One region of the Sphingobium sp. FW305-3-2-15-F-TSA7 genome, then DNA from elsewhere that is predicted to be linked to it. Evidence: predicted binding sites of a transcription regulator. Region 1 holds the regulator's gene; each other region holds the start of a gene.

Region 1 (9,768 bases):
GCGGCGGGAGCGACCTTCGTCCTGCTGCTCTGGCCTGAATCGCTGGTCGGGCCGAGTTTCCAGCTCAGCTTCGCCGCGGTCACCGCGATCATGGCGCTGGTCGAGCATCGGCGGATCAAGGCCTTGCTGGCGCGCCGCGAGGAAGGCTGGATGATGGGCACGGGGCGTATCCTGCTCGGGCTGCTGCTCACCGGCCTGCTGGTGGAAATCGCGCTGGCGCCGATCGCGATCCACCATTTCCACAAGGCGGGGCTTTATGGCGCGCTTGCCAATATCGTCGCGATCCCATTGACCACCTTCATCGTCATGCCGGTGGAGGCGGCCGCATTGCTGCTCGACATGGTGGGGCTCGGTGCGCCCTTATGGTGGGTTGCCGGTCAGGCATTGTCGCTGCTGCTGTGGATCGCGCACAGCGTCGCCGCGATGCCCGGCGCGGTTGCGGCGATGCCGGTCGTTCCCGATGCCGCTTTCGCGCTGATTGTTGCAGGCGGGCTGTGGATCGCCTTGTGGCGCACGGGCGCACGATGGCTGGGGCTGGCGCCGGTGGTGGTCGGCGCGCTCTGGGCACTGTCCACCCAGCCGCCCGACCTGCTGGTGACGGGCGACGGCCGCCATCTCGCCGTCCGTGTCGATGGTGGCTATGCGCTGCTGCGGCCACGCGCAGGCGACTATGTCCGCGACATGCTCGCCGAAAGCGCGGGGTTCGAGGGTGAACTGGCCGATCTCGACGCCGTGCGCGGGGCGCAATGCAGCCGCGACGCCTGCACGATCGAACTGATCCGGGGCACCAAGCGCTGGCGGCTGCTCGCCACGCGCAGCACCTATTTCGTCGATCCCGGCGAATTGCGCAAAGCCTGCCGTGACGCCGATATCGTGGTCAGCGAGCGCTGGCTGCCCGACTGGTGCGCGCCGCGCTGGATCAAGGCGGATCGCGCTTTGCTGGCGAAGACGGGCGGATTGACCATCGATCTCGCCGCCGGCCGGATCGAGACGGTCAAGCGCGCGGCGGACGATCACCCCTGGGCCGATCCGCCAAGACCGGCGGCGGCGATGCCGGCGTTTCGGCCCAATCCGTCATAGGTGTCATCGGGAAAATGGCGGCATTCAACGTCCGTCATTGCGAGCGGAGCGGGCCGAAGGCGGCCGCAGGCCAACCAATCCAGGGATGCATCAACCACTGGATTGCTTCGTCGCTTCGCTTCTCGCAATGACGATGTGGTCGAAGTCAGTACCCCTCAATAGCGCCGCAACAGCCCAGCCAGCTTGCCCTGGACCCGGATCTGGTCGGGCCGGTAACGCTGCGGGTCATAAGCGCGATTGGCGGGGTCGAGCCGAACCATCGCGCCTTCGCGGCGGAAATATTTGAGCGTCGCTTCGCTTTCGTCGACCAGAGCGACGACGATCTCGCCGTCGCGCGCCACGTCGGTGCGGCGGATCAGCGCGTAATCGCCGTCGAGAATCCCCGCTTCGACCATCGAATCGCCCGAAACCTCGAGCGCATAATGGTCGCCGGAGCCGAGCAGCGCGGCGGGGACGGAGAGCATGCTCTGGCCCTCCAGCGCCTCGATCGGCATGCCCGCGGCGATGCGGCCGTGCAGCGGAATCTCCAGCACGTCGTTGGCGGCGATCGGTATATGGCGCGGTGCGGCGGGCGCTGTCTGCTTCTTCACGGGCTTGGCGGCCGCACGCTCGGGCTGCTTCAGCACTTCCAGCGCGCGGGCGCGGTTGGGCAGGCGACGGATGAAGCCGCGTTCCTCGAGCGCGCTGATCAGCCGATGAACCCCCGATTTCGATTTGAGATCGAGCGCCTCCTTCATCTCCTCGAACGAGGGGGACACGCCGGTTTCCTCCAGCCTGTCGCTGATGAAGCAGATCAATTCATGTTGCTTGCGCGTGAGCATCGCATGTTCTCCGATGGAACGAACGAAGAACGTGTAGGAAACATCGGAGGGCGCGTCAAGCCGGAGCCTGATCGGTTGAGGTGGAAGCGCAAAGCGCTGCTTCCGAAAGCGTGAATCGGGCTCTCAACTTATTGCCAAGATTTCCGCCATTTCTCCGGCATCCGCTGCAGGAGCGCCCGCCGCACGGACGATCAGCGCGTTGGCGGAGGCGAGCGAGACCATCGCCGCGCTGTCCTGTTCGGTCGCCTGGATCACTTCGCCATTGGCCCACAGGCCGCGCAGATATTCGGCGCGGCCGCCGCATGCCGGCAATGGCGCGCCCAGCCTGACGCGATGGGTGGGCGGCAACGGATCGGCTGCGCCCTGCAGCGCGCGCACCAGCGGCAGCAGGAACAATGTCGCGGTGACGAAGGTCGAAACCGGATTGCCGGGCAGCCCGACTATGATCGCGTCGCCAAGCTTGCCGGCGAGCAGCGGTTTGCCCGGCTTCATCGCGATCTTCCAGAAATCGAGCGTCCCGCCGATCGCGTCGAGCACGGGGCGCACCAGATCGTGATCGCCCACCGACGCGCCGCCCGAGGTCACGATGATATCGGCACCGCGCGCGGCATCGAAGGCGGCGGCCAATGTGTCGAAATCGTCGCGCACGATCCCGCGATCGTCGACGATCGCGCCGTTGGGCTCCAGCATCGCGCGCAGCATGATCGCGTTCGATGCGGGAAGCTGTACGCCAGAGACCGGCTCGCCGGGGAGCACCAACTCGTCGCCCGTCGAGATCAGGGCGACGCGCGGCCGCCGTCCGACGCTCAGCCGACCATATCCGCCCATCGCGGCCAGCCCGATCCGTGCCGCCGTCAGCAGCGCGCCGTGTGCGACGAGGCGCTGGCCCCGTGCGAAATCGCTGTTGGCGGCGCGCACATGCTGGCCATGTCGGCGTGGGCCTTCGCCCGTCAATATCAGCGTGTCGCCGTCGCGCGCCGCCTCTTCCTGGATCAGGATCGTGTCCGCGCCGGCGGGGAGGGGGGCGCCGGTGAAGATGCGCATCGCCTCGCCGCCCGCGATCGCGCCGTCGGGCAGCGTGCCGGGCACGCTTTCCCCGGTCACGCGCCATGGGCCGGGTATGTCGGCGAAGGCGATGGCATAGCCGTCCATCGCCGAAAGGTCGGCGGCGGGCTGGCCGCGCGTCGCCGTGCAATCCTCGGCGAGATAACGGCCTGCGGCTTCGCCCAGCGGTAGCGTTTCGGCCGGAAGCGGTGTGGCCAGCGCGAGCAATCGCGTCTGCGCATCGGCGACGGGGAGGAGGGTGCTCATGAGCCGCCACCCACATTGTTCGGGCTGAGCCTGTAAAAGGAGAGGCGGGGCTTCGACAGGCTCAGCCCGAACGGGGCCTGGCGGTCCGCGATCGCTCTCACGCCTTGTAATCGCCCGATTTGCCGCCGGTCTTCGAAACCAGCCGGACCGGGCCGATCTCCATCGATTTATCGACCGCCTTGACCATGTCGTAGATCGTCAGCAGCGCGATCGAGACCGCGGTCAGCGCTTCCATCTCGACACCGGTCTGCCCCGTCGTTCGCACGGTAGCAGTGGCATTCACCCCGCTGGCATCGGGCGCCAGATCGATCGAAACCGAGGATATCGGCAGCGGGTGGCAGAGCGGGATCAGGTCGCTGGTCCGCTTCGCACCCATGATCCCCGCCACCCGCGAGACCGCAAGCACATCGCCCTTCTTCGCCGATCCGTCGCGGATCGCGGCGGCGGCGTTGGCCGACATCGAGATCCGGCCCTTGGCCACCGCTTCGCGCGTGGTGACGGCCTTGTCCGACACGTCGACCATATGTGCCGCGCCCTCGGCGTCGAGATGGGTGAGCCGGCTCATGCCGCGCCGAGCAACCGGCGGGTTGCCGCCTCGACATCGGCCTCGCGCATCAGCGCTTCGCCGACCAGGAAGCAATGGACGCCGTGATCCGCCATCGCATCGAGATCGGCGCTGGAGGTCAGCCCGCTCTCCGCGACGAAGGTGCAGCCTTCGGGCGCACGACCGATCAGTTCATAGGTGCGTGCGAAATCGACGGTGAAGTCGCGCAGGTCGCGATTGTTGACGCCGATCAGCCGCGACCGCAGCGCGAGCGCGCGATCGAGCTCGTCGGCATCGTGCACCTCGACCAGCGCGTCCATGCCCAGCCGGATCGCCTCGGCCTCGATCTCGGCCATTTGCCCGTCGTCGAGCGCGGCGACGATGATCAGGATCGCATCGGCGCCCAAGGCACGGGATTCCGCGACCTGCCAGGGATCGACGAGGAAATCCTTGCGCAGGCACGGGATCGAGGCCGCATCGCGCGCGGCCGCCAGATAGCTGTCGTCGCCCTGGAAATAGGGAACGTCGGTGAGCACGGAAAGACAGGCCGCGCCTGCCGCTTCATAGGCCCGGGCATGGGCCGGTGGATCGAAATCGGCGCGGATCAGGCCTTTTGACGGGCTGGCCTTCTTGATCTCGGCGATCAGCGCATGACCATTCCGGGCCTTGGCGTCGAGCGCCGCCCGAAAACCGCGCGGCGGCGTCTGCGCGGCGGCGCGCGCTTCGATATCCGACAGGCTGGCCTCGGCCTTGCGGCGGGCGACATGGTCGCGCTTGGTGTCGCAGATTTCGGTCAGCTTGTTCATCGAAAGGCGATCCAGCAATCGAGCAGCGCGTTGGCAAGACCATTGTCGAGCACTTCCGCCGCCTCCTCGGCGCCTTCGCGCAGGGTCGCCGCGCGGCCGGCGATCACCAGCGCCACGGCGGCGTTGAGCAGCACGGCATCGCGATAGGGGCCGATCTCTCCCTGGAGAAGCCGGCGTAGCGCCGCTGCATTATAAGCGACATCGCCGCCGCGGATCGCGCTGGTCGGCGCGCGCGGCAATCCGGCATCCTCGGGGGTGATTACGTCACCCACCGTCACGTCGCCGATGCGGAAGACGCGGCTGGGGCCGGCGCCCGACACTTCGTCCAGCCCTTCCTCGCCCGAGACGACGAGCGCGGCGTCGGCGCCGAGCCGTGCCAGCGCGGTGCCGTAGATCGGCACATAATCGGGCCGGGCGATGCCGATGAGCTGGCGGGTGACGCGCGCTGGATTGGCGAGCGGCCCCATCAGGTTGAAGATCGTCCGCCGGCCGATCGCCTTGCGGATCGGGTGGATGCGCTTGAGCGCGGGATGATGGTTGACCGCGAACAGGAAGCAGATGCCGATCTCGTTCAGCGTCTCTTCCGCGGTCTCGCTGACCCGTGCCAGGTCGAGGCCCAGCGCTTCCAGCGTGTCGGCGGCGCCCGCCTTGCTCGATGCCGCGCGATTGCCGTGCTTGGCGACGGGCACGCCGCATGCTGCGATCACGATCGCGACTGCGGTCGAGACGTTCAGGCTGTGATGGCCGTCGCCGCCCGTGCCGCACACGTCGATCGCGCCCGCGGGCGCATCGATCGCGATCATGCGGTCGCGCAGCGCCTGCGCGGCCGCCGCGATCTCGATGCTGGTCTCGCCGCGTTCGGTCAGCGCGATCAGGAAATCGGCGATGGCCTGGTCGGAGACGCGCTGGTCGAGCAGGTCGGAAAAGGCCTGGGCCGCGGTCGCCTCGTCGAAGATGTCGCGGGGATCGGGAAGGCGGAGGATCGTGGTCATGCGCGCGCTTTTACCTCGAGCCCGGCCAATGCCATGAAATTGGCGAGCAGCGTGTGGCCATGCTCGGTGGCGATGCTTTCGGGATGGAACTGGACGCCGTGGATCGGCAATGTCGCGTGGCGGAAACCCATCACCGTGCCGTCGGGCGCGCGCGCATTGACCCTCAGCGCTTCGGGCAGCCCGTCTTCCGGCACGATCAGCGAGTGATAGCGCGTCGCGGTGAAGGGGGAGGGGATGTCGGCGAAGACACCGCTGCCGTCATGCGTCACCGGCGAGGTCTTGCCGTGCATCAGCTCGGTCGCGCGCACCACCTGACCGCCGAAATGCTGGCCGATCGCCTGATGGCCCAGGCAGACGCCGAGCAGCGGCTTGCCTGCGTCGGCGCAGGCGGCGACCAGCTCGAGCGAAATCCCCGCTTCATTGGGCGTGCACGGCCCCGGCGAGATCAGGAAGGCGTCGGCGCCGGAGGACAAAGCCTGCCCGGCGGAGATCGCGTCGTTGCGCACCACTTCCACCGGCGCCCCGAGTTCCATCAGATAATGGACGAGGTTCCAGGTGAAGCTGTCGTAATTGTCGATGACGAGGATCATGGCGGATCGGCCTTATCGGCTGAATGCCCGATGGGGAAGCACCTCTGACACCAGCGGCCGACAAGAGTCGCTTATCGCAGGTTGGTATGCGCCCGCACGCCCGCGTTCATGGACGAACGGGCTTGCCCCATGCCGAGTCGGTCAGGATGCCGATGGCGATTTTCCAGCAATCGATCGAATTATACGGCCGATCGAAATGGTCGAATGGGGTCGAGATGGTTACGAAGTCGCGTTCCAAATAAAGATGGACCGCATATTTCCGCCATTCATGTATTAACCCATTTTCGGTCAAGTTCATAAAACAAGTCAAAATGGTGTGTAATTGTAGCAACATCCGCTGAAAGTTCAGAAGTGAATTAACCTCTCATATACGACGAAGGAGGAAGATCGACACGTGTTCGAAGGAGTGGGGTCCGTGAGCAACGTGAAGAAAATTGTCTATTCGGCCGACGATATGTCCTGCGCGAACGGGCAAGTTCATATGGCCATGCCAGGGTCGGAACGTAATCGACTGGTCAGCAGCCTGAAGATCGCGACCGCGATCGCACTGATCGGCGGCGGCGCGGGGCAGGCTGCGGCCCAGACTTCGGTGGTCAGCGCCTGTTCCGGGGTCAGCCTGCCACGATCCGTCGTCACCGATATTGCGGGCGATGTGCTCACCCCCGTAATCGGCAAGGTCGAAAACACGCTCAGCCTGCTTACCCTGGGCCTCGTCAATCTCGGTCTGTCCACCTCGCTCAGCAATGCGTCGAAGGGGGGACCGATCAACCTCCTGGCGATCGGCACCGACGGCAAGGCGGTCGACCTGCTGACCAATCCCAATTGCCAGACGACCGCCGATTCCTTCTCGCTCGATACGCCGGCGGGCATCGCGTTCGGCGGCAATCTCATCACCGGCCTTGGTGCCACCGGCCAGACCGCAAGCGCTGGCGACCTGACCGCTATCGCGATCGGCAACAAGGCGAGCACCAGCGCGGGCGCGGTCGGCGCGATCGCGATCGGCCAGGGCGCCAGCGTCACTCATCTCGGATCGAGCGTCGCGCTGGGCATGGGCTCGACCGCGACGGGGGCGACGCTGGGCGACCAGGCTTATCTTGTCGGCGGCACCGCGGCGGCCGAAGTCAATATCGGCGATCGGCGCCTGACCGGCGTGGCCGCCGGCGCGGCCGATACCGATGCGGTCAATGTCGCACAGCTCAAGGCCGCGACGGCGGGCGCGCTCGGCGACGCGCTTCAGTTCAACGCCGGGGTCAGCGCCTATGACGCGGAACGCGCGGGTGCGCCGACGAAGATCACCAATGTTGCCGCCGGCACTTTGAGCGCGGCGAGCGACGATGCGGTCAATGGCGCGCAATTGTTCGCGACCAACACGCAGGTCTCGACCAACACCACCAGCATCAACAATCTCGATATCCAGGTCGGCACGCTCCAGGACGACGCGCTTCTATATAATTCGAAGATCGGCACTTATGATGCCGCGCGTGCGGGCACGCCCACCGGTATCGCCAATGTCGCGGCCGGCGCGCTCGGCGTGTCGAGCACTGATGCGGTCAACGGATCGCAATTGTTCGCGACCAATAATCAGGTTTCGACCAACACGACCAATATCGCGGGCAACACCACCGCGATCTCCAATATCGATATCGAGCTCGACGCCCTGAGCGCGCTTGCCGTCAAATATGATGGCGCCGGCATGGACGTCGTGACTTTCAAGGGCGCGGGCGGCACCCGGCTGACCAGCGTGGCGGCAGGCACGCTCGACGCTCTGTCGACCGATGCGGTCAACGGATCGCAGCTGTTCGCGACCAATCAGCAACTCGGCACCAACACCACCAATATCGCCAATCTCGATGTGGAGGTGAATGCGCTGCAGAGCGACGCGCTCCAGTATAATTCGAAACTTGGGGCCTATGACGCCGCGCGCTCGGGCACGCCGACGAAGATCGCGAATGTCGCGGCCGGTGCGCTTGGCGTGTCGAGCACCGATGCGGTCAACGGCGCGCAACTCTTCGCGACGAACAGCCAGGTTTCGACCAACACGACCAATATCGCGGGCAACACCACCGCGATCTCCAATATCGACATCGAACTCGACGCCTTGAATGCGCGCGCGGTCCAATATGACGGCGCGGGCATGGATGTCGTGACCTTCAAGGGGGCGGGCGGCACCCGGCTGACCAGCGTGACCGCGGGCACGCTCAGCGCCGCCTCGACCGACGCGGTCAATGGATCGCAGCTCTTCGCGACCAACACCCAGGTCGATATCAACACCACCAACATCGCTTTGATCAACAGCAAGATGGGCACGATCGACGCGCTGGCGGTGACCTATGACGACAAGTCTCGGACGGGGCTGACCCTGCTCGGTGCTGGCGGGACGACGATCGGCAATGTCGCGGCGGGTGTCGAGAATGACGATGCGGTCAATGTCGCGCAGTTGAAGGCGGCAACCGCCGGCCTGTCGAGCGACGCGCTGCAGTTCAACGCCGGCATCAGCGCCTATGATGCGCAGCGCGGCGGCGCGCCGACCCGGATCGCCAATGTGGCGGCGGGCGCGCTCACCGCGTCGAGCACCGACGCGGTCAACGGATCGCAATTGTTCGCGACCAACAGCCAGGTTTCGACCAACACCACCAATATCGCGAACAATACGACCGCGATCACCAATCTCGGCAATCAGGTGGCGACCAACACCACCAACATCGCCAATCTGACGATCGATATGGGCGCGCTGCAGGACGATGCCCTGCTGTTCAACACCAAGCTTGCCGCTTACGACGCGGCGCGCGGCGGTGCGGCGACGAAGCTCACCAATGTCGCGGCGGGCACGCTCAATGCGGCAAGCGACGATGCGGTCAACGGCGCGCAGTTGTTCGCGACCAATCAACAGGTCGATATCAACACGACCAATATCGCGCTGCTCAACAGCAAGATCGGCTCGGTCGACGCGCTGGCGGTGGCCTATGACGACAAGTCGCGGACGTCGCTGAGCCTGCTCGGCGCGGGTGGGACGACGATCCACAATGTCGCGGCGGGCGTCGACGACAATGACGCGGTCAATGTCGCGCAGCTCGACACCGTGGCGAACAGCGTCACGGCGCTTCAGGGCAATGCGCTGATGTTCGATCCCGTCGCCAATGCCTATAATGCGACGCGCGGCGGGGCCAGCCAGCGCATCACCGGTGTCTCGGCGGGCACGCTTGCCGCCGACAGCAGCGATGCGGTCAACGGATCGCAGCTGTTCGCGACCAACCAGGCCGTGGCTTCGCTCAGCACCACCGTCGGCCAGATCGGCGCGCTCGCCGTGCAATATGACGATAACAGCCGCACCAGCCTGACGCTCGGCGGCGCGGGCGGAACCCGCGTCACCAATGTCGCGGCGGGCACGGTCGGTGCCGGTTCGAGCGATGCGGTCAACGGCGCGCAGCTCCATGCCACCAATCAGGCGGTCGGACAGGTCGACGGGCGGGTGACCAATCTCGCCGGCAGCGTCGCCACCCATCTCGGCGGCGGTGCCACCGCCAGTGCCGACGGATCGGTCAGCGCGCCCAGCTATGCGATCGCCGGCATCGACGCCAATGGCAATGCGACCAGCCAGACCTATGACAATGTCGGTTCGGCATT
Region 2 (9,768 bases), on a different contig from region 1:
GAAGGGTTAAGCGGCGCTCCGGCTCAAGTCAAGCGACCAGCTTCGGAACGGCCGCCGGATTCGGAAAGGCCAGATTTTAGAACGGGCGGACAACCGCGAGGATGACGATGACCGCCGCGGCGATCCCCGGCACTTCGTTGAGCAGCCGCAATCTCCGTTCGGGAAGCGGGCGTTCGCCCTTGGCCAGCTTCTTCGCATAGCCGACCATCCATCCGTGATAGCCGCTGAGCGCGATGACCGCGAGGAGCTTCGCATGGAACCAGCCCTGCGAAAAGGCATCGGCATTGACCGCCAGGGTCAGCCCCAGCACCCACACGACGATCATCGAGGGATTGATGATGATCCGCCTCAGCCGCGTCTCACGTTCGATCCAGCGGGCATCCTCGGGCGATCCCGGTGCCGCTTCCTGATGATAGATGAAGAAGCGCGGGAGCATGAACATGCCCGCCATCCAGAAAATGACGAAGATGACATGCGCCGCTTTCACCCAGAGCGTCGCTGCCCCCAGGAAACCGGCCATTTCGCTCATCGCGTCGCGCCCCTCACGATCGCCAGGAGCTGCTCGACATGCGCGATGGGCGTGTCGGGCAGGATGCCGTGGCCGAGATTGAAGATATGGGGACGATCGGCGAAGGCGGCAAGGACCCGCCGCGCCGCACGCTCCAGTGTCTCGTCGCCCGCGATCAGCGCCAGCGGATCGAGATTGCCCTGAACGGGCAGGTCGGCGGGCAATGCCGCATGCGCCCATTCGGGATCGACCGTCTCGTCGAGACCGATCGCGTCGACCCGCGTCTCGCGCGCATAGGCGGCGAGCTTTCCGCCCGCGCCTTTCGGGAAACCGATGATCGGCGTGTCGGGATGACGCGCGCGCAACCCGTCGACGATCCGGACGGTCGGTGCGATCACCCAGCGCTCGAACTGTTCGGGCGACAGGCTGCCCGACCAGCTGTCGAACAGCTGGACCGCGTCGACCCCGGCTTCGATCTGCCGTGAGAGATAATCGACGGTCATGCCGGCGATCGCGTCGATGATCGCCTGGAACGCCTGGCTGTCGCGATAGGCATGGCGCCGCGTCTCGCCCTGCTCTCGACTGCCCTGCCCGGCGACCATATAGGTCGCCACCGTCCAGGGCGAACCGGCGAAACCGAGAAAGGTCGTTGCGGCGGGCAATGCCGCACGCACGCGGCGCACCGTCTCATAGACGGGATCGAGCCGGGTCGGCACCAGACTCAGCGTATCCAGCGCATGATCGACGAGCGGCGGCGACAGCCGGGGCCCCTCTCCCGCTTCGAAGCGCAGGTCCTGGCCCAGAGCATGCGGCACCATCAATATGTCGGAGAACAGGATCGCGCCGTCGAAGCCGAAGCGCCGGATCGGCTGGAGCGTGACTTCCGCCGCGGACTCGCTGTCATTCACCAGTTCGAGGAAACCGCCCTTGTCGGCGCGCAAGGCGCGATATTCGGGCAGATAGCGTCCGGCCTGGCGCATGAGCCAGACGGGAGGCACGGGTCGGCGCTCACCCTTGAGCACGGCGAGCAAGGGCCGGATTTCGGTCGGTTGGTCGCTCGGCACGGCTCTCTTCTTCTATCTAGAGTCTTAGAGAATAGGATGATGAATGATGTAGGGCGGCGGAGAGCGGGGCTTATCGCCTGTCCGCATCTTTGCCAACAGCTTGACTCGGGGAGGGTCGGGATTCGGCGCGGGAGTCGCAACCGTCATCCCCGTTTTCCACAGGGCGGCCGGTTCGGTCGATTGGCTGTTGAAAACCGGTGGATTGAATCCGCATCTCCGGGGATGAAAGGGACGATCGCGGCTTTCACTGGAAAAATCCCCACTTTATCCACAAGGATGTGCCGATGACCCGGTTGCACCTCCATCTCCTGTCCGATTCCACCGGCGAAACGCTGGAGAATATCGCCAAGGCGGCGCTTGCCCAGTTCGATGGCGTCGAGACGATCAAGCATTTCTGGCCGATGGTCCGTTCGGAGGGGCATCTCGATCGCATCCTGATCGATATCGCCCAGAATCCCGGGCTGGTCCTGTTCACGCTGGTCAATGTCGAAACCCGCCGCAAGCTCGAAGCACGCTGCCGCGCATTGGGACTGCCGATGGTCGCCGCACTCGATCCGGTGACCGATGCGCTGTCCAACCTGCTCGGCCAGGAAGCGAAGGCCCGGCCGGGGCGGCAGCATACGCTCGATGCCGCCTATTTCGCGCGGGTCGACGCGATCCAGTTCACCATCGCGCATGACGACGGCGTCGGCTGGGAGAATTGGGAGGAAGCGGACATCATCCTCGCCGGCGTCTCGCGCACGTCGAAGACGCCGACGTCGATCTATCTCGCCAATCGCGGATACAAGACCTCCAATATTCCGATCGTTCCCGAATCGCCGCCGCCTGAGACGCTCTATTCGCTGCGCCATCCGTTGGTCGTCGGGCTGACCACCAGCGCGGATCGGCTGATCCAGGTGCGGCGCAACCGGCTATTGTCGCTCAACCAGGCACCCGAGACCGCTTATGTCGATCAGGATGCGGTGACGCGCGAAGTCGCCTATGCGCGCCGCATCTTCGCGGACAATGGCTGGCCGGTGATCGACGTGACGCGTCGCTCGATCGAGGAGACCGCGGCCGCGATCATCAACCTCTATAATGAGCGTGCCGCCGGGCACGAACAGGCCTTATGACCTTGCTTCTCGCTTCGCAGAGCGCGGCACGGCGCGCCATGCTCCACGCCGCCGGGATCGATCATGACGCCATGGCGTCGGGGGTCGATGAAGAGGCGGCAAAAGCGGCGCTGAGGGCCGACGGGCTGTCGCCGCGCGACCTGGCCGATGCCTTGGCGGAACTGAAGGCGCTGCGCATCTCGAAGCGCGTGCCGGGCGCGATGGTGCTGGGCGGCGATCAGACGCTGGCGCTCGACGACGGCACGATGCTCGACAAGCCGGCGGATCGTGCCGCCGCCGCCGACCAGCTTCGCCTGCTGTCCGGACGCACCCACATCCTCCACAGCGCGGCGGTGATCGTCGAGGCCGGCCAGCCGGTCTGGCGCCATGTCGACCGGGCGAAGATGACGGTTCGCTCCTTGTCCGAAGCGTTCATCCAATCCTATCTCGATCTCGAATATGATCAGATCGCCGGCTGTGTCGGCGGCTATCGGATCGAGGGCCCCGGCGTGCAGCTGTTCGCGCGCGTCGAGGGAAGCCATTTCACCATATTGGGGCTGCCGCTGCTGCCGCTGCTCGACTATCTGCGGATCCGGGGAGTCATCGAATCTTGAGCGTGCCTTATGCGGAGGTGATCGGCGATCCGATCGCCCATTCCAAATCGCCGGTGATCCACGGCTTCTGGCTTGAGAAGCTCGGGATCGACGGCGCCTATCATGCCGCGCATGTAACGGCCGATGCGCTGCCCGGCTATTTCGAGAGCCGCCGTGCCGATCCGTTGTGGCGCGGCTGCAACGTCACGGTGCCGCACAAGCTCGCGGTGATGGATTTCGTTGCCGATCCCGGCGGCGTCCGCGACGGCATCGGGGCGATGAACACCATATTGCGAGCGCCCGACGGTGCGCTCAGCGGCACCAACACCGATGCCGGCGGCTTCTTCACGCCGCTGTCCGACGTTCCGCTTGCGGGCGCGCCGGTCACGGTGATCGGCGCGGGCGGTGCCGCGCGTGCGATCCTGTTCGCATTGTCGCGGATCGGTGCCGGTCCGGTCACCATCCTCAACCGCAACGTGCTGAAGGGCGCGGCTTTGCTCGCCGCGTTCGGGCTGAAGGGACAGGCGCTACCGCTCGATGCCGCGCTGCCGCCATCGGCGCTTATCGTCAATGCCAGCACGCTGGGCATGGCCGGGCTGCCGCCGCTCGCACCCGATTTGTCGACCCAGCCCGAGGACTGTGTCGTCTACGACATCGTCTACGCGCCGTTGCAGACCGGGCTGCTGGCCGCCGCCGAAGCGCGTGGGCTGGAAACCATCGACGGGCTGGAGATGCTGGTCGGTCAGGCAGCACTTGCTTTCGAACTGTTCTTCGGCGCCGCGGCGCCACGCGAACATGATGCGGAGCTGCGCGAGCGGCTGATCGCGTGATCATCGTCGGGCTCACCGGGTCGATCGGCATGGGCAAGTCGGCGGTCGCCGGGATGTTCCGATCGCTGGGCGTGCCGGTGTTCGATGCCGATGCCGCGGTGCACCGGCTCCAGGGGCCGGGCGGACGCCTGCTTGCCGCGATCGAGGTGCTGTTTCCCGGCACCACGGGCCCGGCCGGGATCGATCGCGCCGCGATCGGCAAGGCGGTGTTCGGCAATGCCCCGGCACTCGCCGCGCTCGAACGGATCGTCCATCCGGCCGTGGCGGCCGAACGCCGCATCTTTCTGCGCCGCCATCGCTCGCGGCCGATCGTCGTGCTCGACATTCCATTGCTGTTCGAAAAAGGCGGCGCCGATCTGGTCGATCTGGTCATCGTGGTGTCGGCGCCTGCCTGGATGCAGCGCCGCCGCGTGCTGAAACGGCCGGGAATGACACCGGAAAAATTTCGCCGGATCCTCAACTTGCAGACTCCCGACGCCGTCAAACGCCGCCGCGCCGACATTGTGATCGAAACCGGTACGACCCGACAGGAAACGCGTGCCGAAGTGGTGCATCTGGTCACTTGCATGCGCGCCAAACTGCGCCGATAATCCCGGGAATGCGCGAAATCGTCTTCGATACCGAGACAACCGGCCTCAGCCCTCAAAATGGCGACCGGCTGGTCGAGATCGGCTGTGTCGAACTGTTCAACAAGGTCGAGACCGGCCAGGTCTTCCACGCCTATTTCAACCCCGAGCGCTCGATGCCGAGCGAGGCGCAGGCGGTCCATGGGCTCTCCGAAACCTTTTTGTCGGACAAGCCGCTCTTTGCGCACAAGGCGGACGAACTGCTCGAATTCATCGCCGACAGCCCGATGATCGCGCACAATGCGCAGTTCGACTTTTCCTTCCTGAATCATGAGCTTGGCCTGTGCGCGCGGCCGATCGTCATGACCGATCGGATGATCGACACGCTGGCGATCGCGCGCGCGCGCCATCCCGGCGCCAAGCACAGCCTCGACGCGCTCTGCTCGCGCTACGGTATCGATCGCAGCCATCGGGTTCTGCACGGCGCACTGCTCGACGCCCAATTGCTCGCCCAGCTCTATGTCGAGCTGAGCGGCGGGCGGCAGATCGGCCTGATGCTCGCGGCGGAGGAAAAGACGCCGGCGAGCCGAATCGCCGAGTCGCGCGTTATCATCCAGGCGAACCGTCCGGTTCGTCCCCCCCGACCCCATAGCGCCAGCGCGGAGGAACTGGCGCGGCACGCCGAATTCGTGGCCCGGCTCACCGATCCTCTCTGGGGACAGGTCGGCCAGGCAGGTTGATCATCGCAGGGCGGCGCACCAGATGCGCCGACGCGAACAGCAAATGGAGAATGCCATGGATATCCGTGTTTCCGGTCATCAGGTCGACACCGGCGATGCGCTTCGCGCGCATGTCGAGGACCGTCTCGAGGGGATCGCGGACAAATATTTCTCGCGAGCGCTGTCCGCCACCGTCACCTTCGGCAAGGGACCGCATGATTACGGATTCCGCTGCGACATCGTCGCCCATGTCATGCAGGGCGTGATCCTGAAAGGCAGCGGCACCGCTCAGGAAGCGCATCCCGCCTTCGACGCCGCCGCCGAGCGGATCGAAACCCAGCTCCGCCGCTATATGCGCCGGCTGAAGGATCGCCACGGCGTCCAGCAGGCAGCGGCCAGCGCTGCGCTCAACGGGCTCAACGGCCATGACGCCGGCTATACCGTGTTCGACGCGGGCGAAGAGGCTCAGGAACCGACCGACAACCCGCCGATCATCGCCGAGACCCGGGTCGACGTGCCCGATGCCAGCGTTTCGGACGCGGTGATGATGCTCGATCTGCGCAACACCAATGCGCTGTTGTTCAAAAACAGTGGCACTGGCGCATATAATATGGTCTATCGCCGCGGCGATGGGACCATCGGCTGGGTCGAACCGCAGCGCGCCGCCTGAGTGTGGCGCCCTAAAGCCGTGATACACAAGGATTTTACCGGGGGCCAAAGGCGGGAGCATTTTCCGCCGAATCGGATTTGATATGAGCGATTTCAGCGATATTCTAACCCCCGGCGCAGTCGTTGCCGGCCTTTCGGTCTCGGCCAAGAAGCAATTGTTCCAGCAGCTCGCGGCCCTGGCGGAAAAAAATGGCGGTGTCGAAGCGCGCATCGTCGTCGAACGTCTGTCGGAACGCGAGCGGCTGGGCTCGACCGGCTTTGGCGGCGGCGTTGCGATCCCGCATGGCAAGATCGAGGGGCTCGAACGCGTCGTCGGCGTGTTCGCGCGCCTCGATCAGCCGATCGATTTCCAGGCGATCGACGATATGCCCGTCGATATCGTCTTCATGCTGCTGTCCCCGCCCGATGCGGGGGCCGAGCATCTCAAGGCGCTCGCACGCGTCAGCCGTGCGCTGCGCGATCGGCCCTTTCTCGCCAAGCTGCGTGGCGCCGGCTCGGACGACGCGCTCTACGCGCTGCTCGCCAGCGCCGAAGCACGCGATGCGGCCTGAGGCCGGGGAAGACGCGACGCGGGGCGAGGACGCCCATTTCAGGGCGCTCGAATCGCTGTACCGCAGCGCCCCGATCAACCTGCTCTTCAAATCGGAACTCGAGATTCCCGAGGCGGGAGTCGCGCGGATCCGTTTCGAGGTGGACGAGCGTGTCCATCATGCGGCCGGCGCGGCGCATGGCACCAGCTATTTCAAGATGCTGGACGATGCCGCCTTCTATGCCGCCAACAGCCTGGTCACCGACCATTTCCTGCTCACCACCGCGTTCAACCTGCTCTTCACCCGTCCGATCCACAATGGTCCGGTGATCGCGGAAGGGCGATGGATCAGCGGCAAGCGGCGCGTCTATGTCGCCGATGCGCGGCTGATCGATGCTGATGGTGAGGAAGCGGCGCGCGGCACCGGCACCTTCATGCGGTCGCGGATTCCGCTTGCGGGCCTGCCCGGCTATCGCGACGCGCAGCGGACGTGACGCCGCGCCTTACCAGCGCCATGCTGGTCAGCGCATTGGTCCGCCGCGTCCAGGCGGAGGGCGGCCATGCCGCGATACTCGCCAAGGGCGACGCCGGGGGCGGCGCGATCATCCTCGCCTGCGCCGAAAAGGGCCGGGTTTCCGCACTGCTGGAGCGGGTCCTCCATGTTCGCGGCCGCTATGTCTGGGCGCCGTGCGGACCGGCCGATCTGGCCGATTCCGTCGAAATCTCACAATATCTTGAGCGTCGTCGTGCACGAGACCCCGATATATGGGTCGTTGAACTGGATATCGCAGACGCTGAACGGTTCGCCGCTGAAACGATCGGCGCTGCTTGACTCTCCCCGGCCGGAATAACAGAGCCGCACGACTTCAATGCGCCAGACCGTCCTGCGGAGTGAATCGGCAAGAACGGTAGCGCAGTCGGGGGACAAATCGGGGGTGCGGTGTTTGGAGTAGACACCCCGACAGATGCGTCAACCGCACTATCGATTGTCTGATGAGTCCTGTTCTTCGTGCCGCCAGCTACGCGGTCATTACATTTTGTGCCGTGTCGGCCGCTGCTCAGGCAGTGCCTTCGTTCGCGACCGGCGCGACGTCGATCCCCGCGCCTGTTGCGGAGATCGTCCAGAACGATCCCCTGATCATCGACGCCAACGCCGGAACCGAGACCGAGGTTCCCGAGCAGCAGGCCGAGCCCCGCACGCTGAGCGCGCTGGTGGCCGCCGAGCAGTCGGATGACGATCTCACCGCCGAACAGGAATGCCTGGCCGGCGCCATCTATTTCGAAGCGCGCAGCGAATCGCTCGACGGCCAGCTCGCCGTCGCCGACGTGATCCTCAATCGCGCCGATTCGGGCCGTTTCGCCAGCACCGTGTGCGGCGTTGTCCACCAGCCCGGCCAATTCTCGTTCGTGCGCGGCGGACGCATGCCCGCGATCAACCGCGGCAGCCGCGACTGGCGCGAAGCGGTCGCGATCGCACGCATCGCCGAAAAGGACCGCTGGGAAAGCGCCGCCTCGGATGCGCTGTTCTTCCACGCCACCCATGTCTCGCCGCGCTGGAAGCTTCGCCGTGTCGCCACGGTCGGGAACCACGTCTTCTATCGCTAAAGCGATTTCCAGCTGGAGTTGATCTGGTTCGGATTGAACCGGATCGACCCTGAAACGATCGGGGGCCGCGTGCCCCCTTTCCATTTGTTCCTGTCTTGTTCTAAGGTGGCGGCATGAGTGTCGTCCGCCTGAACTGTGAGTCGAGCCATCCGCCGATCACCGCGGTCGATGTCGCGCGCGGCGTCGCGCGGCTGTTCCTCGCGCATGACATGGTCGCTTTGGTGGAAGTGCCGCTCGGCAATGGCCGGCGCGCGGACATCATGGCGCTCGACGCGGCGGGCCGGCTGACCATCGTCGAGATCAAGGTCGCGCGCGGCGATCTGCTCGGCGACATGAAATGGCCCGACTATCTCGACTATTGCGATCGCTTCTTCTGGGCGGTGCCGCCGGGATTCGACGCGTCGCCGCTCGATGGCGAATTCTTCCTGCCCGATCGCACCGGCGTGATCGTGGCGGATCGCTATGCCGGCGCCATCGTCCGCGAGGCGCGCTCGACGCCTCTCGCCGGCGCGCGCCGCAAGGCGGAGACATTGCGCTTCGCGCGCCGCGCCGCCGGGCGGCTGCTCGGCGTGCTCGATCCCGAGATCGCGATTCCCGAAGGGGCGTGAACCGCCGGGCGATCTCGCCTGAAACCGCCCGGCCAGACCTTGATCACTTCAGGCTGAAACAGCCTGAAGTGTGGATCAAGGTCTCAACCATATGAAAAGAGCCTGATTCACGACATCGGCGGAAGCACGAAGTGCTTCCAACCCAACCGATCAGGCTCTTGAGGTTGCTCAATCCTCGGCGTCGTCCGAATCCTCGTCCGCTTCATCGCCGTCTTCGTCTTCGGCGTCATCCTGCTGGTCGTCGCTGTCCGCGATTTCCGATTGATCCTCGTCTTGGGCTTCGATGGGCTCCAGAACGTCGTCGTCCTGCTGGTTCTCGATGTCGGACATGATTGGTCTCCGATTGCGAATCGACCGCACCGCTGCGGCCCACCGGAGACTGTCATCGCAATGCGTCGGCCTGTTTGCGGATCTGCGACAGATTCGCGTCGCTATGCTCTTATTTGGCGCCTTCGCCCCGGCTCTGCGCGGCGGCGATGCGCGCGACGTCATGGCTGAAGATGGCGAGGTCGTGGACCTTGCCGTCGCGGCGCATCACATGATCCTTGAGCAGGGCCTCGGCGCGGAAACCCAGGCTCTGGAACAGCGCGATCGCGCCGCTCTGGTCGGGCGTCATCCGCGCGGTCAGTTTCTTGAGGTCGTGATCGATCGCGAGGCGGAAGCTTTCCTGGAGCATCGCGCGGCCGAGCCCGCGACCGCGCATCTCGATCGACACCAGCAGCCGCACTTCGCCGACATGTGGCGACCAGCCCAGCGGATCGCGGATGATCGCGGAGGTCGCGAGGATGCCCTGCGGACCGGTCGCGATCAGGCTGTCGATATGGCCATCCTCGATCCCGGCGAGCCAGGCCTCGACCACCTTGCGATTCTTGAGATCGCGGCCGACGAACAACAGGTCATGCTCGGGCAGCGCGCGCGCGAAACGCAGCATCGCTTCCTGATCTTCGGGATGGAAACGGCGGATCGCCACCGCCATGTCGCCATAA
Region 3 (9,768 bases), on a different contig from region 1:
ATGCGGCCGTGCCCACAGCTCGATCCGGGCCGGCACTTCCCAGATCTCGACTTCGTGGAAGCCGGGATGGCGGAAATCGAAGGCGGCATAGGCGCTGGTATCGACATGCAGCGCGTAGCGGCGCGAACTGACCCAGGTCGGTTGCGGATAATTGGTGTGGTAATAATCGCCGCCCGCGCCCTTCTGGTCGCATTGCCAGGTGAGCAGGGTCGATTTGTCGCGGCCGACGCCCGGTTCGGAGGTCCAGAGCGGGAAATGGCGGCCGGCCATGTCGAAATAGGAGAATTGCTCGCCGCCGCCCCAGACATGCTCGCCGGGTTGGGCGGGCACGCGCAGCCACAGGCGGTTGATCGTCGGGTCGAGCGCTTCGAACGCGATCTCCGCATTGCCGCCTTTGGCCGCGATACGGAGCGCGAGCGCCCAGGGCGCGCCGTCATGCGGCGCCAGGCGGACGGTGTCGCCGTCGATTTCGGCATGGCGCAGCGCGATCCGCTCGACGACATAATCGCCGATCTCATAATGGCCGCGCGTGCCTTCGATGCTGGGCACGCCGCGACCGACGAACAGGCAGGGCGCGTCGGCACTGTGCTCGAGGATCGTCTTGTCCCCCAGCGTCAGCACGAAGCCGCCATCCTGCACCTCAAGCGTCATGCGCCATATTCCTTTCGGTTTCGGACGGGGCGACAAGCGCGGCGTGCGTGCGTCGCGCACCGATGGTTGGTGCGCATTAAGTCGCCATCGCCGCCGCGACCGGCCACGGGACGTCCTGCCCCGCGGCCCGATCGATCAGAAGTTCACACGGCCCGAGATGCCGAAATAGCGCTCGGCGTCGCGCGGCGTGATCTGGCGCATGAACGACGTGCCGTTCGGGATGCGCTGGATGACGAAATGCTTGTCGGTGAGGTTCTTGGCGATCAGCGACACGCTGTATTTCTCGTCCTTCGTCCGGAACGTGATGCCCGCATCCCAGATCGCATAGCCGTTCTGGAAGGCGTTGGGGTTCTGGTTGATGTCGAAATTGGTCTTGCTCTGATAGACCAGCGAGCTGTTCAGATCGACGTCGAACGCGTCCAGCCCCAGCGGCAGGCGCCAGTCGGCCGTCACCGTGCCCTTGTACTTGGGCGCGAAGGGCAAAGGCTTGCCGTTGATCGCCGCGGCGCAGGCGATCGCCGCGCCCGGCGGGCAGATGAACTGATTGATGTGCGCATCGGTGTAATTGAAACCGCCATTGAGCGAGAAGTCGCTGGTGATCTGCGCGTTGAAATCGAGCTCAATGCCGCGCGTCGAAACCGTGCCCGCATTGGTCAGGCGGGTGACGACCTGGCCGGCGACCAGATCGAGGAAGTTCGCCTGGTAATTGTCGTATTTGGCGTAGAAGGCGGCCAGGTTGAGCGTCAGGCGGCGATCGAACAGCCGGGTCTTCAGGCCGATCTCATAGGCGTCCGACTTTTCCGGATTGATCCGGCCGGTATCCTGCGCGCGCATGTTGAAAAACACGTTGAGCGCCGGGCCCTTATAGCCGCGCGTGTACATGCCATAGGCCATCACGTCGTCGCTCAGATCATATTGGAGCCCGGCATTGCCGGACCAGCCGCTGTCGCTGATCGATCCCGCCGCGGCGAAGCCTGGATTCACGCCCGGAAAGGCGGCCGTAGACGTGGAGGTGCGGACGAAATCATACGCCACCTTGTCATGGGTATAGCGTCCGCCCAGGATGCCGCGGAACGCGTCGGTGAAGTTGGCGGTGAGCTGTCCGAATCCCGAATAGCTCGTCAGCTTGGTCGTGAAATCGGCATTGCCCTGGTTGGTGACGAAGGTCGAAGACCCCGCGGCGCACGGCGTCAGGCCGTTGACGGTGGGCAGGGTCGACGCGGTGCACGACGTCACCGTGCGGTTGAAGAAGTCGACTTCCTTGGTCTTGTAGAAATAGACGCCCGCGACATATTCCAGGAATTGCGGCTTCGACGACGCGATGCGCAGTTCCTGGGTGAACTGGTCGAAGCTCAAATCGCCGCGATCGTGCGACAGCACGTCGCCCGATGCGGTGCCGGTATTGACGTAGCGCGGCGCATCCGACCGGAAATCGCCGTCGCGCTGCTGATAGTTGAACCAGTGGCGATAGGCGGTGATCGAGGTCAGCGTGGCGGCGCCCAGGTCGAGGTCGATCTGTGCGGACAGGCCGGCATTCTTGTCGCGCGTATAGGGATCGAGGTCGTTGTCGATATTCTTGTTGCGGCCGTTCAGCACCAGTGGCGCGAGCGAGGGGATGAAGACAGCATTGTTGAATGCGGAGCTGAAGACGGTGCCGATGCTGTCGGCATAGCCATTGTCGCTGCCCTTCGAATAATCGCCGATGATCGCGATCTTCAGGTCGTCATTGGGTTCGAAGACCAGCTTGCCGCGCACGCCCCAATGTTCGTAGCCATTGACCTTGTGGTTGTTGAACACGTTGCGGCCATTGCCGTCATATTTGGCGTAGAAACCGGTCAGCGACGCAGCGACGCCGGTGGCGAGCCCGCCGGAAACGCTGCCGCGCACGCGGAATTCATTGCCCTCATAATAGGACGCGTCGACATAGCCGCGCAGTTCGTCGCTGGGCTCGCGCGTCACGATGTTGATCACGCCGGCCGATGCGTTCTTGCCGAACAGGCTGCCTTGCGGCCCGCGCAGCACTTCGATGCGCTCGACGTCGAGGAAGTCGGAGGTCTGCTGGCCGGTGCGCGCATAGACGACGCCGTCGATCACCGTGGAAACCGAAGGCTCGACGCCCGAGGAGAAGGAGATGGTGCCGACGCCGCGGATGGAAAGCGCCGAATCCTTGTTGGTGTTGCCCTTGCGGAAGGTCAGGGTGGGCACGCGCTGGAACAGCTGCTCGGCCGAATTGACGTTGGCGCGCTCCAGCTGGGCGCCGCTGACGACGGAGATGGCGAGGGGAACGTCCTGCAGATTCTGCTCGCGCTTCTGCGCGGTGACGATGATGTCGGCGACGCCGCCGTCCTGCGCTTCGGGCGCCGCTGCGTCCTGCGCATAGGCGGTGCCGCCCGCCAGTACGATGGCGAGCACGCTCGTCAGAACCGCGCCGAGTCTTGCCTTGGAATAGGTCATCATCTTCCCCTCCTGTCGGGTCCATCCGGATCTTTGCCCGCTTGGACATGTGCCCGGGCGCGCGCGGCGCCATTAATGTCGATCGGATTGGTTGACAATACGGTCAACCCTACATCCATCAGGGAGAGTGCCCGGACCGGTCATTGCAGTCCAATCGAGATTTATCGCGTGGTCATGTCCGAATACTATGACCTTCGCGCGACAAGCGTGCGGACATCGTCGAGACAGGCGGTGGTGGCGCGCGCCACTTCGTCGTGCAGCCAGCCGACGATCTCGGGCGTGGGGCCGATATCGGGCTCGAGCAGCGCGAAATCGAGATAGATTGCGGGCGCGATCGGCCGGATCGCGACGCCCAGCCGGTTGAACAAGGGCGCGCTGAACGGCTCGGCGATCGAGACGCCCAGCCCGGCTTCGACAAAGGCGTAGAGGATCTGCGAATGCTGGGTCTCCAGCCGGCGCGACACCGGGATGCCCGCGGTCTCCAGCGCGACGTCGATGCCGTTCCACAGCGCGTCGGCCTCGTGCATCGGGCCGATGAATTCCTCGCCCGCCAGGTCGGAAACCGACAGGCGCTCGCGCTGCGCCAGCGGGTGACCGGCGGGCAGCACGCAGACATATTCGGCGCGCGCGATCATCGTCGACCGGATGCCTTCGCGCGGCGGGATCTCGACGCCGATGCCGAGATCGGCCTGGCCCAGGAACACGCGCTCCTCGATCGCGCGCTGGCCCAGCGACTCCACGGTGATCTTGATGTCGGGATAGAGGATGCGGAAACGCTGGATCACCGCGGGCAGGATCGACATCGCGATCGCAGCCAGCGCCGCGATCCGCACGGTGCCGACGGGATGCGCGCGGATGCGCCGCGCCGCCTGGTCGAGCAGGTCGAGACCGGTATAGCTGCGCCGCACCGCCTCGAACAGCGCATGCGCCTGCGGTGTCGCATGGACGCGCGCGCCGCGCCGGTCGAACAGGCGGAATCCCACGGCGCGTTCCAGGTCGGCGATCAGCCGGCTGACCGATGGCTGGCTGATGTTGAGCATCGTGGCGGCGGCGGTGATGCCCCCGCTCATCATGACGGCGCGGAACGCCTCGACCTGTCGCATGCGCATAAGCCATAGTATTCACATATGACGTGCCAGCGCAATTCGATTGGATGCGATGGACGCTCTGCGCGATGATGATGCGATCGACGGGCAGGCGCCCGCACCATGGAGAGGCATCATGGATTATTCCGCCCAGCGCGCCCAATTCGCGGCCGAGGGTTATGCGGTGTTCGAACGCGTGCTCGAAGGGCCGCTGCTCGATCTGCTGCGCGACGAATGCGGCCGCGTGATCGAACGCGAGGATGCGCGGCTCGACGCGCTCGGCGTCGAGGTCGATGGCATCAGCCACAAGGGCAAGCGCTATTTCGCGGGCGAATGCCAGCGCGTTCAGCCCGAATTGCGTGTCATGCTGTTCAGCGAGACGATGGCCGATATCTGTCGTGCGACTTTGGGTGACGACGCCTATTTCTTCTACGACCAATATGTTGTGAAGGGCGCGGACAAGGGCATGCCGTTCAGCTGGCACCAGGATTCGGGCTATGTCGTCGGCAATGGCGGCCCGCCCGATCACAAACCCTATCTCACCTGCTGGTGCACGCTCGACGACACGACCGTCGCCAACGGCACCGTACGTATCCTGCCTTTCTCGCAGGTGCCCGCCACGCGCGACGGCATCGTGCCCCATGAACGCCAGCCGGGCAGCAACGATCTGGTCGGCTATGACGGCGATGCGCAAGGCGTGACGCTGGAAGTGCCGGCGGGCAGCGTCGTCGCTTTCTCCAGCCTGGCGCTCCATGCCACCGGATCGAACACCACATCGAAGATGCGTCGCGTCTATCTGGCGCAATATTCTCCCGAGCCGATCCTCAATCCCGGCACCAACCATCTGCGGCGCAATGCGATCGCGTTCCTGCGCGGCGGGCGTCAGGTGACGGTCGGCTGAAGCTCGTTTGAGAAAGCGCGGAAGAGCGCTTTCTTGAAGCGGTACCGGCCCGCTCCCCCGCCCAACCTCCCGACAGGATCATACTGCATCGGGAGGTTGGGCGGGGGAGCGGGCCGGTACCGCCTTTCCCAAACGAACTCTTATCGCTTGCGCTTGGCGTGGCGATGTTTCACCGGGCGTGCGACGGACACTCAGCAAGGGAGGCTGCGCGCATGGTCGATACACCGTTGATCGTCGGACTGGGCGGAACGGGAACGCCCAACAGCTCGTCGGAGAAGCTGCTGCGCCGCGCGCTCGATCGCTGCGCCGCGCATGGCGCCGAAACGCTGATGTTCGATGGCTCGGCGCTCGACATCCCGATGTATGCCCCCAGCGAAAGCGCGCGTGACGAAAAGACGCTGGCGCTGATCGCCGGCCTGCGCCGCGCCAACGGCATCATCATCGCCTCGCCCGGCTATCACGGCACTGTATCGGGCCTGATCAAGAATGCGCTCGATTATGTGCAGGACATGGCGGAGGACGAGGCCGTCTATTTCGAGGGCCGCGCCGTCGGCCTGATCGCCGCCGCGGCGGGCTGGCAGGCGACGGGCACCACGCTCGCCACCCTGCGCTCGATCACCCATGCGCTGCGCGGCTGGCCGACGCCGATGGCGGTGGCGGTCAATTCGATGGTGCCGGTCTTTGGCCAGGACGGCACGATCACCGACACCGGCATCGCCAACCAGCTCGACATATTGGCGCATCAGGTGGTCAGCTTCGCGCGGATGCGCGCGCTCCACGAATTGTCGCTGCAACAGGCGGACGGCGAACGCGAAGCGGATCGCGCCGGCGCCGAGTGATTTGGGCCATGGCGGCCTGCGAACGGCATCGATCTGCGCTTCCGGTGCTCACGTACTGAAGTACGCTGCGCGCCGGTTCTCGATCGACACCATTCTCGGCTCGCCCTGACCCAAATCCCTCCCAATTTCGTCTACCTTTCCGTGTCATTCCCGCGCATGCGGGAATCCAGAGTCGTAGAGCTCGATGACCGACATCTCCTGGATTCCCGCATGCGCGGGAATGACACGGAGGGGCATTTGCCATGCAGCAAACTTGACTCTCGTCGCGTTCCGGCGAGAATAGAACAAATCATGAACAATCCGGACCTGCCGTGTCCACGCGCCATGCCTTGCTGCCCGCAGAGATCGATGAAGAATCGCCGGAAAACCACGCCTCCGCGACAGAGGCATTTGCCGCGGCGGTGGCGCTTCAGCCGCGACTCGTCGAAATCTTCGCCGAGTCGCGCGACGCGGCGGGCAGCGGTTTCGTCCTTGCCCAGCTTGGTGGCGCGTTGCGATCGGGCACGATCCTCTGGGTGCAGGATCGTGTCGTGCTGCGCGATCATGGCCGGCCCTATCCGCATTGGTGTCGCTCCGGATCGGGAAAGGGCAGCGCCGGCATCGTCCATGTCGTCGCGCGGGATGCCGGCCAGGCGCTGTGGGCGATGGAGGAGGGGCTGAGATGCGCCGAGCTCTCCGCCGTGATCGGCGAGGTGGCGGGCAATCCGCGCGCACTCGATTTCACCGCCACGCGCCGGCTGGCGGTGGCCGCAGAACGCTTCGGCGTGCCTGCCTTGCTGCTGCGGCTGGGATCGCAGGCCGATCTGAGCGGCGCGCGGATGCGCTGGCGCGCGCAAAGCCGGCCATCGTTGATGCCTCGCTGGAACGCTGCTGCGCCGGGCATGCCGGTCTGGTCGCTGGAGCTGTTCCGTGCACGGGGGCCACGGCCCGGGCAATGGGATGCCGCTTATGACCGGGCGGCGGATCGCCTCGATCTGGTTTCCCCGCTTCGCGATCCAGCGCTGGGCGAGGGGCAACGAAGACGCGGCTAGGGCGGGGCCAATAGGGCTTGTCTCGGAGGGCGCACACGGCATCCTGATCGATGCGGTCAACGCCCAGGCGCGCGACGGCGGCGCCCGACCCGGGCAGCGGCTGGCCGATGCCCGGGCCGCCTTGCCGACACTTGCCGTCTGGCCGTCGGACAAACCCGGTGACGTTGCGGCGCTCGACCGGCTTTGCCGCTGGTCCGAACGCTGGTGCCCCTTTGTCGCGATCGACGGCAGCGACGGGCTGCTGCTCGACATCACGGGCGCGGCGCATCTCTTCGGCGGCGAAGCCCGGCTGACGGCCGAGATGCGTGCACGTTTCCGCAGGGTGGGGCTGACCGCACGCATCGCGATTGCGCCCACGGTGGGGGCCGCCTGGGCGCTGGCGCGCTATGCTTCAACCTCACCGTTCGGACTGAGCCTGTCGAAGTCCTGTCCTTCTGGGGCATCGGCGCCAAAAGAAAGGGCAGGACTTCGACAGGCTCAGTCCCAACGGAGTGAGGGGCGGACTCCGAACACGATCTGCCCGCCCGAAGCACTCGCCGCCACGCTCGGCCCTTTGCCCGTCTCCGCGCTCAGGCTCGACGACGACACCGTGCTGTTGCTCGGCCGGCTCGGCCTCAAGACCATAGCCGCGCTTGCCGAAATCCCGACGCTCGGCCTCGCCCGCCGCTTCGCGCGCGCCGATGGTCCCTGGGCCGATCCGCCGTTGCGGCTGGCCCAGGCGTTTGGACGGACCGAGGAACCGGTCAATCCGGCGGTCCACGCACCGGTGCCCCGCGTGATGCGCCGCGTCGTCGAACCGGTGCTGCATGTGCCGATTCTCGAACCTTTGGTGGTCGAGATGGCGGAGGCTCTGTGCCGCCAGCTTGCCGAGCGCCATGCCGGGGCTCGGCATCTCGGCTTCCAGGCGTTTCGTGTCGATGGCGACGTACAATTGCTCGAAGCACGCACCAGCCAGGCGATGCGCGATCCCCGGCATATGGTCCGTCTGTTCGCCGAACGGTTCGAGACGCTCGATGCCGGCTTCGGTTTCGACGCCTTCGCGCTCACCGCCTTGTGGCACGAACCGCTCGATCCGGCACAGGCCGGGCTGATCGAGGCCGAGCATGATGCGACCTCGCTTGCACGGCTGATCGACCGGCTGAGCGCACGGATCGGCCCTGGCAATGTGCGGGTGCCGCTGCTGGTCGAAAGCCATCTGCCCGAACGCGCGCTGAGCTGGCAGCCGGCGCTGGGTGCGGCATCGGTCCGGACCGTGCCGCCCCCGATCACGCCCGAACGCCCGATCCGCCTGTTCGATCGGCCGGAGCCGATCGGCGTCACCTATGCGACGCCGGAGGGCGAGCCGCGCCTGTTCCAGTGGCGCCGCAAGCAGCACCGGATCGTCAAGGTGGAGGGGCCCGAACGCATCGCACCCGAATGGTGGCGCGAACGGTCGACAACGCGGTTGCGCGACTATTATCGGGTCGAGGATGATGCCGGCGCGCGCTTCTGGATCTATCGCAACGGGCTGATCGATGACGGGCGCGGCGGGATACCCGACTGGTATCTCCACGGGCTGTTCGCCTGATGCCCGATACGCCGCTCTCGCCCGGCATGCACGTCCTTGCCATCAACAAGCTGCCGGGCTTCGTGCCCAATCCGCCCGCGGCTTATGTGGAGCTTGGCGTCACGACGCCATATTCCTTCTTGCGCGGCGCATCGCCGGCCGTTCACCTTGCCGAACGGGCCTATCGGCTTGGCTATCACGCACTGGGCGTCGCCGATCGCAACACCATGGCGGGGGTGGTGCGGATGGATATGAACCTGCGCGGCGGAGGTATTCGACCGGTGATCGGCTGCCGGCTCGATCTGGTCGATGCCCCGTCCTTCCTGGCCTATCCCAGGGACCGTGCGGCCTATGGCCGGCTCTGCACTTTGCTGTCGCGCGGCAAGATGCGCGACCTCGCCGGCGAATGGCAGGCCAAGGGCGAATGCCATCTGACGCTCGAGATGCTGGCCGCGCATGGTGAGGGTGTGCAGCTCATCGTCATCCCCCCGGATGATCTCGACGGTTTCAGCGCGGAGCTTGCCCGGCTGACCGGGATGCTGCCGACGCTGAGACATATCGCTGCCGCCTATCTCTATCGCGGCGACGACAAGGCGCGGATCAACCGGCTCGACGCCATCGCGCAGACGCATCGCCTGTCGATCCTCGCGACTAACGACGTCCACTATGCCACGCCCGATCGCCGGCCGCTGCAGGACGTGATGACCTGCATCCGCGAAAAGACCACGATCGCGCGCGCCGGCTTCCTGCTTCACGCCAATGCGGAGCGGCATCTGAGATCGCCTGCGGAAATGATCGAGTTGTTCCGACGCTGGCCGCACGCGATCGCGGCGACACGTGCGATTGCCGATGCGTGCCGATTTGCGCTGCAGGAGTTGCGCTATGAATATCCCGACGATCCGATCCCGGAGGGACGGACGCCGCAGCAGCATCTCGAAGTGCTGACCCGGGAGGGAATGAAGTGGCGTTATCCCGATCGTCCGCCGGAAAAGGTCGAGGCGGCGATCCACAAGGAGCTCGATCTGATCCGTCGGCTCGACATCGCCCGTTATTTCATCACGGTGCACGATATCGTCGCTTTCGCACGGGGCCTGGATCCGCCGATCCTGTGCCAGGGCCGGGGCTCGGCCGCGAACAGCGCGGTCTGCTATTGCCTCGGCATCACCAATGTCGATCCCGCCAATGTGTCGCTGCTCTTTGAGCGCTTCATTTCAGTCGAGGAACGCGAAGATGGCAGCGTGCGCTGCGACGCACCCGATAT

Evidence for each region. Region 1 encodes LexA, which represses DNA repair genes until DNA is damaged. Its sites were predicted from a motif close to GTTCCNCNCTTGTTCT; they were not measured.
Region 2: the regulator LexA is predicted to act here: its motif matches at 8,261-8,276, upstream of AC3WN8_RS17555 (MmcB family DNA repair protein).
Region 3: the regulator LexA is predicted to act here: its motif matches at 6,212-6,227, upstream of AC3WN8_RS02630 (ImuA family protein).

What each region holds. Positions count from the first base shown of each region.
Region 1 covers NZ_JBYSZM010000010.1:82,210-91,977, forward strand. Annotated here, with positions in the region: gene AC3WN8_RS09970 (ComEC/Rec2 family competence protein) at 1-1,080, shown strand, start outside; gene lexA (transcriptional repressor LexA) at 1,236-1,901, opposite strand; gene AC3WN8_RS09980 (molybdopterin molybdotransferase MoeA) at 2,025-3,212, opposite strand; gene moaC (cyclic pyranopterin monophosphate synthase MoaC) at 3,310-3,777, opposite strand; gene trpC (indole-3-glycerol phosphate synthase TrpC) at 3,774-4,562, opposite strand; gene trpD (anthranilate phosphoribosyltransferase) at 4,559-5,554, opposite strand; gene AC3WN8_RS10000 (anthranilate synthase component II) at 5,551-6,144, opposite strand; gene AC3WN8_RS10005 (YadA-like family protein) at 6,626-9,768, shown strand, end outside.
Region 2 covers NZ_JBYSZM010000022.1:36,177-45,944, reverse strand. Annotated here, with positions in the region: gene AC3WN8_RS17615 (CopD family protein) at 77-529, opposite strand; gene hemE (uroporphyrinogen decarboxylase) at 526-1,572, opposite strand; gene AC3WN8_RS17605 (pyruvate, water dikinase regulatory protein) at 1,857-2,684, shown strand; gene AC3WN8_RS17600 (Maf family protein) at 2,681-3,277, shown strand; gene AC3WN8_RS17595 (shikimate dehydrogenase family protein) at 3,280-4,086, shown strand; gene coaE (dephospho-CoA kinase) at 4,083-4,676, shown strand; gene dnaQ (DNA polymerase III subunit epsilon) at 4,685-5,392, shown strand; gene hpf (ribosome hibernation-promoting factor, HPF/YfiA family) at 5,448-6,041, shown strand; gene ptsN (PTS IIA-like nitrogen regulatory protein PtsN) at 6,124-6,591, shown strand; gene AC3WN8_RS17570 (PaaI family thioesterase) at 6,581-7,063, shown strand; gene AC3WN8_RS17565 (DUF1491 family protein) at 7,060-7,401, shown strand; gene AC3WN8_RS17560 (cell wall hydrolase) at 7,563-8,174, shown strand; gene AC3WN8_RS17555 (MmcB family DNA repair protein) at 8,288-8,782, shown strand; gene AC3WN8_RS17550 (hypothetical protein) at 8,951-9,112, opposite strand; gene AC3WN8_RS17545 (GNAT family N-acetyltransferase) at 9,222-9,768, opposite strand, start outside.
Region 3 covers NZ_JBYSZM010000003.1:57,460-67,227, reverse strand. Annotated here, with positions in the region: gene AC3WN8_RS02655 (alpha-glucosidase) at 1-651, opposite strand, end outside; gene AC3WN8_RS02650 (TonB-dependent receptor) at 787-3,108, opposite strand; gene AC3WN8_RS02645 (LysR substrate-binding domain-containing protein) at 3,291-4,208, opposite strand; gene AC3WN8_RS02640 (phytanoyl-CoA dioxygenase family protein) at 4,327-5,091, shown strand; gene AC3WN8_RS02635 (NADPH-dependent FMN reductase) at 5,304-5,930, shown strand; gene AC3WN8_RS02630 (ImuA family protein) at 6,242-6,961, shown strand; gene AC3WN8_RS02625 (Y-family DNA polymerase) at 6,879-8,528, shown strand; gene AC3WN8_RS02620 (error-prone DNA polymerase) at 8,528-9,768, shown strand, end outside.